2 regions of the Marinococcus halophilus genome follow, and region 2 is predicted to be linked to the other one. Evidence: predicted binding sites of a transcription regulator. Region 2 holds the regulator's gene; the other holds the start of a gene.
What was found. The regulator CtsR, encoded in region 2, represses protease genes until heat stress. The targets are predictions, from matches to a motif close to ATGGTCAATAAAGGTCAAACA.
Positions count from the first base shown of each region.

Region 1: a site for CtsR is predicted at 3,874-3,894, ahead of clpP (ATP-dependent Clp endopeptidase proteolytic subunit ClpP). Genes of this name have one in related genera too.

Region 1 covers NZ_FVZD01000006.1:462,715-469,130, reverse strand. Annotated here, with positions in the region: gene gap (type I glyceraldehyde-3-phosphate dehydrogenase) at 1-887, opposite strand, end outside; gene B5066_RS08440 (sugar-binding transcriptional regulator) at 961-2,007, opposite strand; gene rpoN (RNA polymerase factor sigma-54) at 2,293-3,621, opposite strand; gene clpP (ATP-dependent Clp endopeptidase proteolytic subunit ClpP) at 3,991-4,569, shown strand; gene B5066_RS08425 (HPr family phosphocarrier protein) at 4,616-4,873, opposite strand; gene whiA (DNA-binding protein WhiA) at 5,045-6,007, opposite strand; gene B5066_RS08415 (gluconeogenesis factor YvcK family protein) at 6,028-6,416, opposite strand, start outside.
Region 2 covers NZ_FVZD01000006.1:1,025-12,054, reverse strand. Annotated here, with positions in the region: gene ispD (2-C-methyl-D-erythritol 4-phosphate cytidylyltransferase) at 1-273, opposite strand, end outside; gene B5066_RS06095 (PIN/TRAM domain-containing protein) at 513-1,637, opposite strand; gene radA (DNA repair protein RadA) at 1,822-3,210, opposite strand; gene clpC (ATP-dependent protease ATP-binding subunit ClpC) at 3,341-5,797, opposite strand; gene mcsB (protein-arginine kinase McsB) at 5,828-6,892, opposite strand; gene mcsA (protein-arginine kinase activator protein McsA) at 6,892-7,467, opposite strand; gene B5066_RS06070 (CtsR family transcriptional regulator) at 7,483-7,947, opposite strand; gene B5066_RS06065 (MgtC/SapB family protein) at 8,089-8,796, opposite strand; rRNA gene rrf (5S ribosomal RNA) at 8,902-9,018, opposite strand; rRNA gene B5066_RS06055 (23S ribosomal RNA) at 9,084-11,030, opposite strand, start outside.

The DNA.
Region 1 (6,416 bases), 460 kb from region 2:
TCTACCGTGGAAGAATAAGCGCTTCCGTTGTAGTCCTTCGATACGAGCGGCTCTTCACTGTAACCAAGAATGCCTTTCAGTTCGTCAGATTCAGAAGCTTCTTTCAATGCGTTGTTCAACTCGTCTACTGTTACGTCCTTGTCGAGTTCTGCTACGAAGTCCACAAGGGAAACGTTTGGAGTAGGAACACGCATCGCACCGCCAGTAAGCTTACCGTCAAGCTGCGGAAGCACGAGTGCTACTGCCTGAGCGGCGCCTGTAGTTGTCGGAATGATGTTTTCAGCGCCAGCGCGCGCACGGCGAAGATCTTTGTGCGGGCCGTCCTGGATCTGTTGGTCACTCGTGTAGGAGTGAACTGTATTCATCAGGCCGCGTTTGATGCCGAATTTTTCGTCCAGTACTTTAGCTACTGGAGCCAGGCAGTTGGTTGTGCAGGATGCGTTAGAAACGACTTTGTGCTCATCCGGCTTGAATTCGCCTTCGTTAACGCCGACAACAAATGTGGCGTCCACGCCTTTAGCCGGTGCGGAAATGATAACGTTTTTCGCTCCGCCTTCAAGGTGTTTGGCAGCCTGATCACGCTGCGTAAAGATGCCTGTAGATTCAACAACGATCTCGGCTTCTACGCCTTTCCAGTCGATTTTCGCTGGATCTTTTTCAGAGAAAACGGTCAGCTTGTGGCCGTTAATTGTAAGGTTGTCACCGCTTGCTTCGATTTCTGCGTCAAGCGTTCCGTGGACGGTGTCATATTTTAAAAGGTGCGCAAGTGTATCAGTGTCAGTCAGGTCGTTTACTGCTACTACTTCCACGTCCGGGTTGTTTAAAGCTGCCCGGTAAACGTTACGTCCAATACGTCCAAAACCGTTAATACCAATTTTTGTTGCCATAATGATTTTTCCTCCTTGGAATATAAATAATTGTGAAAGCTACTGCAGCATAATGCGGCAGGTATTCTGCCTGTTACTCAGTTGCCTCCGGCGCATCGTTTTGTTCTAAAATGGCTTTCGCTGCGCCCTCATCGGTAATCAGTATGCTGCTTGGGCGGTAGCGCATATAAGCGTCAATTGCCTTTGCCTTGCTCGATCCCCCGGCTACGGTGATTACTGTCTGGTCCCGCCGGAGCTCGTCCCACTGCAGGCCCACCGTATTTTCCCGGTGCACCACTTGTCCATCCTGGTTAACGTAGTAGCCAAATGACTCGGCCACCGCCGACTCTTCCTCTAGTCTGCTGCGCAGGGAAGCACTCGTCGTCCGCCGGCCGGCCATCGTTTTTGCTTCTCCAATGCCGTGAACCACAATCGATGCCGTGCTCAGCAGATCGAGCACTTCCTGCACTCCGGGTTCCTGCATGAGCGAACGTCTCGTATCCTCGCTCAGCTGGTCGGGAACATGAAGCAGCCGGTACGAAGCCTGGGCCTTCATCGCCATGGCGGAGCTGATAGTGTTGGCCTGAATTTCTACTTTTTCCCCTAGGCCGCCGCGGGCCGGTACAAAAATAGTGTTTTGCCATCTCGGGTCAGGGACCATCATTTCAGCAGCTGAAGCAAGCGTCGTTCCGCCGGCTACCGCAATGACGTCCCCTGAACGCACACGGTTTTTCATCTGCTGTACCACAGCCCGTCCGAGTTCCTTTTTCACCACCGGCAGCTCGTCGCTATCCCCCGCCACCACGATAACCTTAGGCACGGATAAATAACCCGCCAGCCTCTGCTCCAATTCCTCGAGGCCAAAAGTATATTTGACTGTCTGTTCGAGTCCTTCGAGCAGCTTGGTGCCTTCTTCAGTTAAAAGCATCCCTGCGCTTTGCATCAGAATAAGCCCCTGCTGCTTCAAAAAATCTGTTTCACTGCGCAGAACCCGCTCTGAAATGGATAGCTGAGTGGCAAGGGTTCTTCTTCCAATCGGCTGCATCAGGCGGATGTATTGCAAAATGCGGTACCTCTTCCCTAACGTTTCGAGCACATCAGGCTGCAGTTTCCGCTGCATCTCCAATACGTCACGTAACATATTGCTACACCACCGAACCTGTGGCAGCAGCTTATTTCAAGCCACTCCTCATCATTGATCTTCACTTCCCCCTCCGGGACTAATAAGGTCCCGGAGAGACATTTTCTGTCCCGCTCATTTTATAAAAAAATGAACGTTTTGTTCACAATTTCATTGTAGCAATCTGCATCTGGAAAATCAACGCAAATGTTCACCGTGATTTTCAAGTTGTTACATTAGACTATTACCCGAATGCTGATAATTTTATGCATAAAAAATCCTCCTTTTTCGCAAGGAGGATACTGGCTATACTGGCTGCTTGCGCTGGGAGGAAGAAGGAATGCGGAGTTCTGTTCTGTATTTCGCAACCGCCCGCCTTGAAATCGTACACTTCTGTTCCTGCTGCAGCAGATCTGCAAGCTTTTGGTCCGAAAGAGGCTTTTCTTTATTTTCTTCTTTAATCAGTTTTTTCATCATGGCCTTCACTCCATTGCTTGAAGCGTCTTCTTCCAGGCGCGCAATTTTTGAGGAGAAGAAATGCTTCAGCTCCACCAGGCCGTGAGGTGTCTGCATGTATTTGCGGCTCGTCGTCCGTGAAACCGTGGATTCATGCACCTCCGCCTGCTCAGCTATTTCCCGGAGCGTAAGAGGACGAAGTTTTTCTTCGCCGTACTTTAAGTATTCACTCTGGGCTCCGACGATCGCTTCTGATACTTTCTGCAGCGTCTGCTGCCGCTGTTCGACACTTTTTACAATCCATAAAAACTGCTTATATTTTTCCATTGCATACTGCCTGGCTTCTTCATCGGTATCCTGCTGCAAGAGACGCCAGTATTTTTCATTCATCTGCAGTTCCGGAAGCCGGTCATTTAAAATAGTGACGACCCACTTTCCTTCAGCCTCTTCTACACGGATATCCGGGGACACAGAAATAGATGCCTCCTGCCTATACGCATCCCCAGGATACGGCGAAAGCTTTTGAAGGCAAGTGTAAATCTCCTGGAGCTGCTCTTTGCTGAGATGATATTTCTGCTGAAGATAGCGCCATTTCTTTGCTCCTAGCGCCTCGAGGTCATCGGCGACTACCTGATCAATATAGGGATCCGTATCCAGACAGCGTTCAAGCTGCAGAAGGAGGCATTCTTTTAAATTTCTTGCCCCGACTCCTGCTGGTTCAAGCTGTTGGAACGTCGAAATATACTGCTCGCTTTCTTCGCTTTCAAGCTGAAACTTCTTCTCCATTTCCCATTTGATGTCTTCTAAGTATCCACGCTCATCGACACTTCCGGCTAAAAACAGAAGTATATCCCGTTCCCTGCCTTTGTAACGGCCGCAGGCAATCTGTTCCCTCAGCGTATCTTCGAGAGTTTCCCCTGCCGGCTCACGCCAGTCCAGCTGTTCATTTCCGGATGCCGGGGTATAGGCAGGGACTGCTGTTTGAGAGGCAGACAGCGCAGTACCGTCAGTAATAGAAGGCATGGTTAAATCCATTAGAGGGTTTTCCATCGCCTCTTCCTGCAGATAGTCAGATAATTCCTGGGTCGACAGCTTCAACAGGGCAATTGCCTGCTTTAATTCCTGCGTCATCACTAAACTCATCTCTTGCTTCTGCTGCAATTCAAGCCCTAAACCCATTATTTCCACCTCCGTTTGGAAACGCTTTCTTATATCATAACATATTTTTCTTCCTTAATTCGATATCTTTCCTTGTTCAGTTATTGGTATTATATGAAAATAGATCTGGGCATTCTATTTGTTTGTCAGATCATTTTTCATATAACTTAAGGCATATCCTGAAGCAGAAACATTTACACGGCACGTTTATGTTTGTGAAAATGAAGGGAATGAGAGGTAACGTGTGAATATATGAAATAGGAGCATACTTTTTATTTGACCTTAATTGACCAAAGAGTTATGATAATAACAGCAACGCGGAAGGAAAAATATTTTCCATACAACTACCATGAATGTAGGCATACATTTCATTAAAGGAGGACTCTTTTCATGAACTTGATACCAACAGTTATTGAACAAACCAACCGGGGCGAACGCGCATATGATATTTATTCGCGTTTGTTGAAAGACCGCATTATTATGCTTGGCTCGGGCATTGATGACAACGTAGCCAACTCGATCGTAGCGCAGCTTCTTTTCCTCGAAGCCGACGATCCGGAGAAAGACATTTCTCTTTACATTAATAGTCCGGGCGGCTCGATCACAGCCGGCATGGCTATTTATGACACAATGCAGCACATTAAGCCGCAGGTTTCCACTATCTGTGTCGGCATGGCAGCATCAATGGGTGCTTTTCTTCTTACAGCCGGCCAGGAAGGCAAGCGTTATGCTCTTCCAAACAGTGAAGTAATGATTCACCAGCCGCTCGGCGGCACTCAGGGCCAGGCTGCTGATATTGAAATTCATGCCCGCCGCATTATTAAAATGCGCGAAAAGCTCAACCAAATCCTTGCTGACCGCAGCGGCCAGCCGCTTGAAGTTATCGAGCGCGATACCGATCGTGATAACTTTATGAGTGCGGAGCAGGCAAAAGAATATGGTCTCGTGGACCAGGTTATGGGACAGTAAGAGACAAAAAATCAGGACGGCATAGCGCTGTCCTGATTTTTATTATTTACATTTCTTTTTTCATAAACTCCGTTAATGATTCGGCCGCTTCCTCTTCGTCTGCACCTTCAGCCGAAAGCTTAACCGAGGCCCCTGTACGCACTGCGAGGCTCATAACGCCCATAATGCTTTTAGCATTCACCTTTTTTTCATCTTTTTCCAGAAAAATGTTGGAATGAAACCGGTTCGCCTCCTGAACGAATAATGCTGCCGGCCGGGCTTGAAGCCCTGTGCGCAAATTTACTTCTACTGTTTTTTCGACCATAGTTATTATCTTCCTTTCTCCATCTGTCTTCATCCGGTACCCGCTTTTTTTGCACCAATAACGTAAGTCAATTCGGTAACTTTTTAAGCAAGCGCTTTAACAACGGCTGTAAACCGGCGCCTGTGGCAGTAGAGGCCCCCCTCTCTTCCTACAGGCGCCGGTTTTTACTAATTAAATTTTTTCGGGAATTGGCGGCTTACCAGCCTGGATACGTTCCGCGATCTGGTCGATCTTTCTCAGTCGGTGATTCACCCCGGATTTACTCACTTTTCCACTCGGTACCATTTCCCCGAGCTCCTTCAGCGTAACATCCTGATGCTGCACACGCAGAATCGCTATCTCGCGGATTTTTTCCGGAAGGTTTTCGAGCCCGACTTCCGCCTGGACAAGCTGAATGTTTTCGACCTGCCGTAAAGCAGCCCCCACGGTTTTATTGAGATTCGCTGTTTCGCAGTTTACGAGGCGGTTCACCGAATTCCTCATGTCTTTCATAATCCGTACATCTTCAAAATACAGCAGGGCCTGGTGAGCACCAATAATATTTAAAAACTCGGTAATTTTTTCGCTTTCCTTAATATAAAGAATATAGCCCTTTTTCCGTTCAAGGCTTTTCGATGTAAGTCCGAATGTTTCCATCAGAGTCCGGAGAGCCCGGTTGTGCTCTTCATACATTGAGTAAATTTCGAGGTGATACGAAGACGTTTCCGGATGGTTAACCGATCCCCCGGCTAAAAAGGCTCCGCGCAGATACGCCCGCCGGCTGTCCGTATTCGGAATCACGTCATTAGAAATTGAGCGGTTAAACTGATAGCCATTTTCCATGATGGCAAGATCCGTCAGCATTTCTTTGGTTTCTTCTGCCATCCGCACCACATAAACATTATTCTTTTTTAAACGCATTTTTTTCCGGACAAGCAGTTCAATGACCATATCCTTATAAATACGCTTGATTAAAGAATAGATCCGCCTCGCGATTGCTGCGTTTTCAGTCGAAACATCTAAAATCAGCTGGCCGTTGCCAAAAGAAATCGAACCGTTCATTCTAATTAACGCAGCCAGTTCTGCTTTAGCGCTCGTATCGTCTACCTCGATCTGGGTTAATTCTTTCTTTGTTATAGCCGCAAATGAAGACATCCATCTTCACCGCCTTTCTGTCAATCACGGGCGAGCAGGGCTTCAGATACCTTTTTGGCATCATGACGGAGAACGAGGCCGTCATAGTGCATAAACGTATCTGTTACTACCTGGCACCCAAACTGTTCTAATCTTTCATAATCACACCTCACAGGAAACGCCTGCTGTTTTTCATAGTTCTCGAGCACCGGCACCGGAATTTCTTCATCATGCACAAGGATCGTATCCACAAGTGTGCCCCCTGTGTGCTTTTCGAGGGCGTGCAGATGATCGGACGCTGAAAATCCGTCCGTTTCTCCCGGCTGTGTCATAGCATTGCAAATATATACCTTCCGGGCCTTCGAACGGTTGATGGCGTCCCGGATACCGGGGACGATCAAGTTCGGCAGAATGCTTGTAAACAAACTTC
Region 2 (11,030 bases):
CAATCCTTCATGTACACTGTTCTGGCGCTCGTTTCCACCAACGACCACCTGCTTCACTTTCCTTATGCCCCACTCCTTAAAAAGCTCTTCCATATCATAAATTTCTGAAGCATTGGCAACAACAATAATTTCTTTACACCACGGATCCTGCTCGAAAACAGATGCAGTATGAATTATTAATGGCCGTTCTTCTAAAACGAGAAACTGTTTATTATGGCCCGCCTGCATTCGCTTCCCCTGGCCGGCTGCAGGAATGACTACCGCATAGTTCATAGTACCTCTCCAATTTCACGACATTGTGTTACCAGTGTATGTATCGCATTTGCTCCGCTCTTAAAGCAAAGTCCGCTTGTTAATAATATGCTAGTACCCATAAAACGCCCTTATTATTCTACCGTACCGCTTATCAAACATTAATTTTACCAAAACTTTCTCTGAAGGAAAAGCTGACAGTTCTGTATAACCTGGAAAAATCCGCACAAAAAAACCCTGTGCAGGCACAGGGCATTTCCTTATAAAGCTTTTTCGCGCTTTGATACCTTTGGTTTGGCAAATATCATCCGTCCAGCACTCGTCTGCAGGACACTTGTAACTACCACTTCTATTTCCTGGCCGATATAGCCTTTGCCGCTTTCGACTACAATCATCGTGCCATCGTCTAAGTATCCGATGCCCTGGCTCTGTTCTTTTCCGTCTTTGATTACCTGGACCAGCATTTCTTCGCCGGGAAGAACGACTGGTTTGACGGCGTTCGCCAGGTCATTAATATTTAACACACTAACGCCTTGGAGGTCGCATACTTTGTTTAAATTAAAATCATTGGTAACGACAATGCCATTCCGCACTTTCGCGAGTTTTACCAGCTTGCTGTCCACTTCATGAATATCTTCAAAATCGGTGTCCGTAATCTCTACTTCAATAGGAAGCTCCTTTTGAATGCGATTTAAAATATCAAGACCCCGCCGGCCCCGGTTGCGCTTTAACACATCCGAAGAATCCGCAATATGCTGAAGCTCTTCAAGCACAAATTCCGGAATTACCAGTTTTCCTTCAATAAACCCTGACTGACAAATATCCGCAATGCGCCCGTCAATAATTACGCTCGTATCAAGCAGTTTCTCCCACGCCTGATTTTCTTCCGAGGTTGCTGCAGCGTCCAGCGCTGCTTCTTCCTTCGCAGCAGCGTTTTTTGAGGTCGAAAAAAGGCCCAGCAGTTCATCACGCTTTTTAAAACCAATCTGAAAGCCGAAGTAGCCACAGAAAAAGGATAAAAACAAGGGCAGAACGGAATCAATTACTGGAATACGGATTGAATTAAGCGGAAGAGAAATGAGAAAGGCAACCACCAGGCCGAAAATCAGGCCTAGCGTCCCGAATAACACGTCTGTAACAGGTGCCTTCACGACTTTTTCTTCTAAAAAGCGCATGCCGTTGACAATTGGTCTTGCCACCCACAAACTAATAGCCCAAAACACAAATCCAACAACAATAGCCCCTGCAATTGCACCGATATAGGCATTATACACCCAGTCAGGAAAAGTATAAAAAGGAAATAATGAGATAAGTTCAGGAATATAAAGGAAACCTAACGTAATACCGGCAAGAACAAAAAATAACTGTACAATCTTTTCCAACACTTTCCATGCACCTCCTTAAGGATATTATAAACATTTTTCTCTCCGTACAAACCACTAACGCCATATTTATCACAACTTTGGACAATTTGATACAATATATTCATAAGATTGTTGAATTTTCTTAATTATTAGGAAAAAGGATAGAGAAGATCCTGGAAAACGAACAGGACCTTCATCTTCCTATCTATCCGAGCGGGGCCGGATCAAGCGCAGCGTCCAGTGCTTCTTCAAGCGTCTTTACGCCTATTACCTGAATGCCTTCCGGAAATGTCCACCCGCCAATATTTTTTGATGGAATAATCGCTCGCGAAAATCCGAGCTTTGCTGCTTCTTTCACGCGTTCCTCCACCCGGGAAATGCGCCGGATCTCCCCGGTCAGCCCGACTTCCCCCATTACAATATCTCCCGGATTCGTTGATTGATTCCGAAAGCTTGAGGCAACGCATATCGCAATACCAAGGTCAACCGCCGGCTCGTCGAGCTTCACTCCCCCGGCAACATTAATATAAGCATCTTGGTTTTGAAGAAGCATACCGAGGCGTTTTTCGAGCACCGCCATCAGAAGTGCAATCCGGTTCTGGTCGATGCCCGTAGCTGTCCGGCGCGGGTATGCGTAGCTCGTAGGAGCAATTAGCGCCTGCAGTTCCACAAGCACCGGCCGGGTACCTTCCAAAGAGGCTACTACTGCTGAGCCTGACGTACCCTCGGTTCGTTCTTCGAGAAAGATTTCAGAGGGGTTTGTTACTTCCTTCAGTCCTGTTTCCTTCATTTCGAATATACCGATCTCATTCGTCGAGCCGAACCTGTTTTTTACAGCCCGCAAGATCCGATACGTATTATGCTGTTCGCCTTCAAAGTAAAGCACGGAATCTACCATATGCTCGAGCATTTTCGGTCCGGCAATGGACCCCTGCTTGGTCATATGGCCGACAACGAATACAGCAATGCCCTGATTTTTTGCGATATGCATAAATGTCGACGTCGATTCACGTACTTGGGCTACGCTCCCAGGGGCCGACTGGATTTCATCCGAGTGCACTGTCTGAATCGAATCAATAATTACAAGGTCAGGCTTCACTTCTTCCATCGCCGCTTCGATCCGTTCCATGTTTGTTTCTGTAAAGACAAACAGCGTATCTGCTTCCACTCCGAGCCGTTCCGCTCTCATTTTTGTCTGCTTTACCGATTCCTCTCCGGAAACATAAAGCACACGATACTTCTGGGAAGCAAGCAGGGCAGATACCTGAAGAAGCAGCGTCGACTTTCCGATCCCAGGGTCGCCCCCAACCAGTACTAGCGATCCCGGCACGATGCCTCCCCCTAATACTCTGTTTAATTCTTCTACAGACGTTGAAATGCGGTTTTCTTTTTCCCCGGTTACCCGGGTAATTGGTGTCGGCTTGTCGGCTTCACTGAACACATTTGCCGCCGGGCGGCGGCTTGATTTTGATGCCGGAGCTTCTTTTTCCTCTACCATCGTATTCCAGTTGTTGCAGGCCGGACAGCGCCCCATCCACTTTTGCGTTTCATACCCACATTCCTGGCAGACAAATTTTGTTTTCGTTTTTGCCATACGATCCTCCTCTTTTACTACGGGAAGCACCCGTTTTCGTTTCGATTTCACTCTAATTTGTATTCATAAAAAGAAAAACAGCTGCCCCCTGACATCAATATGCCACAAGGCAGCTGTTTCGATTATAACCTTATTGCGCTTTTGCCGTGCCTGATTTCGTTTCAACAATGAACTCATCGTCTTTCACATCAATGACAGCGGTACTGCCTTCTTGAAGCGTGCCTTTGAGGAGCTCATCGGATAAACGATCTTCCACGTGACGCTGCAGAGCACGTCTGAGCGGCCGGGCCCCGTATTCAGGATCAAAACCTTCATCAGCAATTTTATCGAGCGCTGCTTCGGTAATTTCAACGCTGATGCCGTGTTCTTCCACACGTTTTTTAAGCTGTTCGGTCATTAAGCGCACAATCTTTTTGATATGCTCTTTTTCCAAACTGTGGAAGACAATGATTTCGTCCAGGCGGTTAATAAATTCAGGACGGAATGTGTTTTTCAGCTCGCCCATGATTTTGTCACGCATATCGTCGAATTTCTGCTCGGTTGACTGAGCGGCAAAGCCGACGCTTTTATTTTGGCGGAGAGTGCTTGCCCCGACGTTCGATGTCAGGATCAATGCTGTATTTCTAAAATCGACCCGGCGTCCTTTGGAGTCGGTGAGAAACCCATCTTCAAGTACTTGAAGCAGGATGTTAAATACTTCCGGGTGCGCCTTTTCAATCTCGTCGAGCAAAATAACGGAGTACGGATTACGACGCACTTTTTCTGTCAGCTGGCCGCCTTCTTCATAGCCGACATAGCCTGGAGGGGAACCGACCAGGCGGCTCGTTGCGTGGCGTTCCATATATTCGGACATATCAATGCGGATAATTGATTCTTCGTCTCCAAATAGTGTTTCCGCTACAGCACGTGCCAGCTCTGTTTTACCTACACCCGTAGGTCCGAGAAAGATAAAGGAGCCAATCGGCCGTTTCGGGTCTTTCAAGCCTGCACGGGCACGGCGCACGGCTTTGGAAATAGCATTGACTGCTTCATCCTGACCGACAACCCGGTTATGCAGAATGTCTTCCATATGAAGCAGGCGGTCCGTCTCTTCTTCCGCAAGCTTGGATACCGGTACGCCTGTCCAGCTCGAAACAACCTGAGCAATATCCTCTGTCGTAATCGCAGAGTTCTCCTGTCCCTGCTTTTCTTTCCATTCATTTTTCATTTCTTCGACTTCTGCGCGCAGCCGCTGCTCGGAATCACGAAGGGAAGCCGCTTTTTCAAATTCCTGGCTTTGAACAGCCGCATCTTTTTCCTTGCGTGTTTCCTCGAGGTTTTGTTCAAGTTCTTTTAGGTTGGGTGGTGCTGTATAGGAACGCAGACGCACCCGTGAACCCGCTTCATCGATTAGATCGATTGCTTTATCCGGCAGGAAACGGTCTGAAATGTACCGGTCAGATAATTTAACTGCCTGTTCGATGGCTTCGTCCCCGATAGTTACCCGGTGGTGGGCTTCATAACGGTCTCTCAGCCCCGCGAGAATTTGAATAGATTCCTCGAGGGTCGGTTCATCTACTTGAATTGGCTGAAAACGACGCTCAAGAGCAGCATCTTTTTCAATATATTTGCGGTATTCATCCAGTGTAGTTGCACCAATGCACTGCAGCTCTCCACGCGCAAGGGACGGCTTCAGAATGTTCGATGCGTCAATCGCACCCTCTGCACCGCCGGCGCCAATTAAGGTATGCAGTTCGTCAATGAACAGCAGCACATTTCCAGACTGGCGGATTTCTTCCATTACTTTTTTCAAGCGGTCTTCAAATTCCCCGCGATATTTCGTGCCGGCAACGACTGTGCCCATATCGAGAGTCATGACCCGTTTATTCCGAAGCGTTTCTGGAACTTCATTAGAGACGATCGACAATGCCAGGCCTTCAGCGATAGCTGTTTTACCTACACCAGGCTCCCCGATAAGAACCGGGTTGTTTTTTGTCCGGCGGCTTAATACCTGAATAACACGTTCAATTTCCTGGCTTCTTCCTATGACCGGATCGAGGCCTTCTTCTTTAGCTACTGCCGTCAGGTCTCTTGCTAAGCTGTCCAGGGTAGGCGTATTGGCGCTTCCCCCTGCTCCAGGAGCCTGCTGGCTTCCAGAACTCGAAGCACCTTCATTGCTTCCGAGAAGCTGAAGCACCTGCTGCCGGGCTTTATTCAGGCTGACGCCAAGATTATTCAGCACCCGGGCTGCAACCCCTTCTCCTTCACGGATTAAGCCAAGCAGAATGTGCTCTGTTCCTACATAGGAATGCCCAAGTTTTCTCGCTTCATCCATGGAAAGCTCAATAACTTTTTTCGCCCGTGGAGTGTAATGAATCGTTTTCGATCCCTGTTGCCCAGTACCAATAAGGGTTTCTACTTCCTGCTGAATCTGGTCTGTATCCAAATTCAATGCTTGAAGGGCTTTCGCCGCAATGCCCTCACCTTCACGCACTAAACCAAGAAGAATGTGTTCTGTTCCTATATTATTATGGCCAAGGCGGATAGCTTCTTCCTGAGCTAGCGCCAATACTTTTTGCGCTCGTTCTGTAAAACGGCCAAACATCATGTTGCATGCACCTCCTACGCATTGGTAAATCTATAGTTCAAGTTTTATTCTTTCACGGATCACACTTGCCCGTCTTATATCTGCTTCTTCTTGAGTCAGTGATTCTCCTGCATACTGCTCAAGAAAACCAGGCTGAGTCAGTAACATAAGTTCATTTAAAATATTACCCGAAATCCCTTTAATTAAATCCAGGTCGATACCAAGCCTAACGTCTGATAAACGGTTGGCAGCTTCTTTGGTTGTCATCGTACGGCTGTAGGCAAGGATGCCGTAAGACCTGAACACCCGGTCTTCGAGCTTTATTCTTGAAGAGCTGAGCAGAGACTCGCGTGCGTGGCGTTCTCTTTGAATCACCTGCATTACTACACCGCGCAGATCTTCAATGATATCTTTTTCAGATTTTCCTAATGTCATCTGGTTGGAAATTTGAAAAAGGTTGCCAAGTGCTTCACTGCCTTCTCCGTAAATGCCTCTTACGACAAGACCAATCTGGTGAATAGCCGGAAGAATACGGCTAAGCTGGTTGGTCCAGACTAAAGCAGGCAGGTGTACCATTACTGAAGCTCTCATACCTGTTCCTACATTTGTCGGGCAGCTTGTTAAGTAACCGAGCCTTTCGTCAAACGCATAGGTAAGGTTGGCTTCCGCCCAATCATCGAGACGGTCAGCTTCATTGTAACATTCTTCAAGCTGCATGCCGTTACTCAGACATTGAAGACGTAAATGATCTTCCTCATTAACCATGATACTGATTGATTCATCGTTATTCAAAAGAACAGCACTATGTGCCATGTTTTTTATTAAATAGGGGCTGACAAGATGCTTTTCCACCAGTACCTGCCGTTCATTCGGGCGAAGCTCATTCATATTCAACGCTTCAAGGAAGCCTACTTCTTTTGATTGATTCAATAGAGTGGAAGAAGCATAGCGCAGAAGTGTTGCACTTGCTTCTTCTGAAGCAAAAACAGGGAAGGGATATTGCTCTATGTTACGGGCAAGCCGGACCCGGGTGCTGAGAGCAATATCGCCTTCCGGCCCTGGACCTTCCTGCATCCACGGACTGATCGCTTCTGAAAAAAATTGTTCGGATGCCATCAGCTGTCTTCCTCCCTTCCTTGAAACTGCTTTTCAAGGGCACGGATTTCGTCTCTTAATTCCGCAGCTTTTTCAAACTCTTCATTTTGGACAAAAATGTTAATCTGTCGTCTTTTCTCCTCCAGCTCCCTTTGGGCATACAGCTTCTCATGCCTGTGTTTTGGAACCTTGCCGGTATGATGGGTATTGCCGCTGTGTACCCGACGAAAAACAGGTGTCAGTTTCGATTCAAACGCGTGATAACAATGAGCACAACCCAATCGACCGGATTGAGTGAACTGTTTATACGTCAGTCCGCAGTTGTCACATGTCAGCGGCCGGGTTGTGTTTGCTTTTTTCGGCTGTTTCTTCCCGGCGTTTCCAGTAGTACTAGGCTGATCCATGTTTAATAAGTCCGATAACAAGTCCTGGATTGTATAGCCACCGGCAGCTGACATGAAAGAATGCTCCGTTTCAGAAGATTCCCCTTGTTCTTTTGCACACTCTTCGCATAAATGAAGCTCTGTTTTAGCTCCATTAACGATTTTCGTGTAATGCAAAGAGGCCGGACGCTGACCGCAATTCTGACAGATCATATCTCTTCCCTCCCCTTATTCATAGCGCAGACTTTCTATCATAGCTTGCATGATCCGCGCACGAACAATATCCCTTTCTTCTGGATACTTCAAAGCCAGTATAGACCTATCAACTGCCGCAAGCATTAAATTTGCTTCACGCTTATTCACCACTTTTTCCTCAAATAAACGCATAATAACACTCTCTGCCGTTCTTTGATCAATACCGTGGCCCACAAGATCTGAAACTTGGCGAAGCAGCTCTGCGTGATCTGAAATTTTAGCCCTTGTAATTCGTATATACCCGCCACCGCCACGTTTACTCTCTACTACATAGCCTTTTTCAATAGTAAAACGAGTGCTTATGACATAATTAATCTGAGAGGGGACACACTCAAAGCGCTTTGCAAGTTCACTTCTTTTAATTTCAATTAGATCCTGTTCACTCTGTGTTAAAATTTGTTTTAAATAATTTTCAATAACATCAGACATGCTTTTCATTCCCGCGACCTCCTCTCCGCCCCGGTTCGTCTTGCTATTATCAAAAAATTGATTTTGACTATCTTTGACTATAATATATAATATTATTCAATTGTTTTCAAGCTAGAGAAGGGCAAAAAGAAAAATCCGCCCTGAGATATGCTAATCATAGGACGGATTCAATTCTATTTCTTTTATGCTCTCTACTTTATATAAAGATTGATACAGTTCTGTTTCAGCTATACCCTCTGGTAGATGAAGTTTAATATAATAATGAAGAAGAGCTTCGTCTTCGTCGAATTCTTTCCCTTTTATTTTTTGAACTTGAACCTCCATGCTTTCGAGACGCTGAATCGCCTCGCCGAGCTCGTTTGCTTTTTTGTCCATAGCTATAAACAATACGTCCGTATCAGAAACGTTTTTAAACCATTTGTCTACGTGATTTAGAAAGATAAGACTTGTCAATACAATGACCGTCGCAGCAATACCAGCAAAAAACATTCCTGCCCCTATGGTTAGGCCGATAGCAGCGACTGTCCAGATGGAAGCAGCAGTAGTCAGCCCCCGTATAGAAGCTCCCTGAACTATAATGGTACCAGCACCGAGGAAGCCAATCCCACTTATTACATAAGAAGCCAAACGCGAAGGATCATAAGCAACCAGATCCCCGTTTTGGTTTAAATAGTCCTGAAAGCCAAATAAAGCAAGCAGCATCACCAAACAGGAACCGGTCCCAACCAGCAGATGGGTTCGAAAACCAGCTGGATGGCCTTTCGATTCCCGCTCAATTCCTATCACTCCCGCCAAAAAAGCAGCAAGAATTAAACGAATTAGTATAATGACTGATTCATATTCCAACCACTGCTCCATCTAAGTCACATCCTTTCCTTCATTATATCCTATCTTTTTTGCTTTGTTTAAAGCTTTCTCATATAAAAAAACCGCTCCCCTCCGAAAAGGGAAACGGTTTAGCTCGCCCGGCAGCGATCTACTTTCACGGGGGGAGAGCCCCCGGCTATCATCAACGCTGAAGAGCTTAACTTCCGTGTTCGGCATGGGAACGGGTGGGACCTCTTCGCTGTTGCCACCGGACCGGCCCGTCGGGCCCTGACAACCAAATACCGAGACCGCGGCCACCGCCGCGTATCGTGCTGAGCGTGGATAAGACTTCGACCGATTAGTATCCGTCCGCTGCACATGTCGCCATGCGTCCACGCCGGACCTATCTACCTCGTCATCTCCAAGGGGTCTTATCTCCGTAGAGGGGAAAGGTCATCTTAAGGGGGGCTTCATGCTTAGATGCTTTCAGCACTTATCCCGTCCACACGTAGCTACCCAGCAGTGCTCCTGGCGGAACAACTGGTACACCAGCGGTGTGTCCATCCCGGTCCTCTCGTACTAAGGACAGCTCCTTTCACCTTTCCTGCGCCCGCGACGGATAGGGACCGAACTGTCTCACGACGTTCTGAACCCAGCTCGCGTACCGCTTTAATGGGCGAACAGCCCAACCCTTGGGACCTACTTCAGCCCCAGGATGCGATGAGCCGACATCGAGGTGCCAAACCTCCCCGTCGATGTGAACTCTTGGGAGAGATTAGCCTGTTATCCCCAGGGTAGCTTTTATCCGTTGAGCGACGGCCCTTCCATGCGGTGCCGCCGGATCACTAAGCCCGACTTTCGTCCCTGCTCGACTTGTGGGTCTCGCAGTCAAGCTCCCTTGTGCCTTTGCACTCTGCGAATGATGTCCGACCATTCTGAGGGAACCATTGGGCGCCTCCGTTACTGTTTGGGAGGCGACCGCCCCAGTCAAACTGCCCACCTGACACGGTCCCGAGGCCGGATCACGGCCTGCGGTTAGAATGTCGATACCACCAGGGTAGTATCCCACCAGCGCCTCCTCCGAACCTGGCGGTCCGGATTCGATGGCTCCTACCTATCCTGTACAAGTGGTACCCACATCCAATGTCAAGCTACAGTAAAGCTCCATGGGGTCTTTCCGTCCTGTCGCGGGGAACCTGCATCTTCACAGGTATTATAATTTCACCGGGTCTCTCGTTGAGACAGTGCCCAAGTCGTTGCACCTTTCGTGCGGGTCGGAACTTACCCGACAAGGAATTTCGCTACCTTAGGACCGTTATAGTTACGGCCGCCGTTTACTGGGGCTTCAATTCGGCGCTTCTCCCCCCGGAGGGGGATAACGCCTCCTCTTAACCTTCCAGCACCGGGCAGGTGTCAGCCCCTATACTTCGCCTTACGGCTTCGCAGAGACCTGTGTTTTTGATAAACAGTCGCTTGGGCCCTTTCACTGCGGCTCCCTGGGGCTATGCACCCCGGGGAGCACCCCTTCTCCCGAAGTTACGGGGTCCTTTTGCCGAGTTCCTTAACGAGAGTTTTCCCGCGCGTCTTAGAATACTCATCCCACCTACCTGTGTCGGTTTACGGTACGGGCACCACGTTCCTCGCTAGAGGCTTTTCTTGGCAGGGTAGGTGCCGGCCCTTCGGGCCCCGTAGGGCCCTCCTGGTCACCGCTTGGCCGTCTGGGGGAGGGATTTGCCGCTCCCCCGGCCTTGCCAGCTTCAACGCGCATGTCCATTAGCGCGCGGCCGTGCCTGCCTGCGTCCCCCCATCACTCAAATGGAACGGAGGTGGTACAGGAATATCAACCTGTTTTCCATCGCCTACGCCTATCGGCCTCGGCTTAGGACCCGACTAACCCTGAGCGGACGAGCCTTCCTCAGGAAACCTTGGGTTTTCGACGGAAGGGATTCTCACCCTTCTTTTCGCTACTCATACCGGCATTCTCACTTCCAGGCGCTCCACCGGTCCTCACGGTCCGGCTTCGGGGCCCCTGGAACGCTCCCCTACCATCTCTCCCATGCGGGAGAGTCCACGGCTTCGGTGCTGCGTTTAGCCCCGGTACATTGTCGGCGCAGAGTCACTCGACTAGTGAGCTATTACGCACTCTTTCAATGATGGCTGCTTCTAAGCCAACATCCTAGTTGTCTAAGCAACTCCACATCCTTTTCCACTTAACGCAGACTTAGGGACCTTAGCCGGTGGTCTGGGCTGTTTCCCTCTCGACGACGGATCTTAGCACTCGCCGT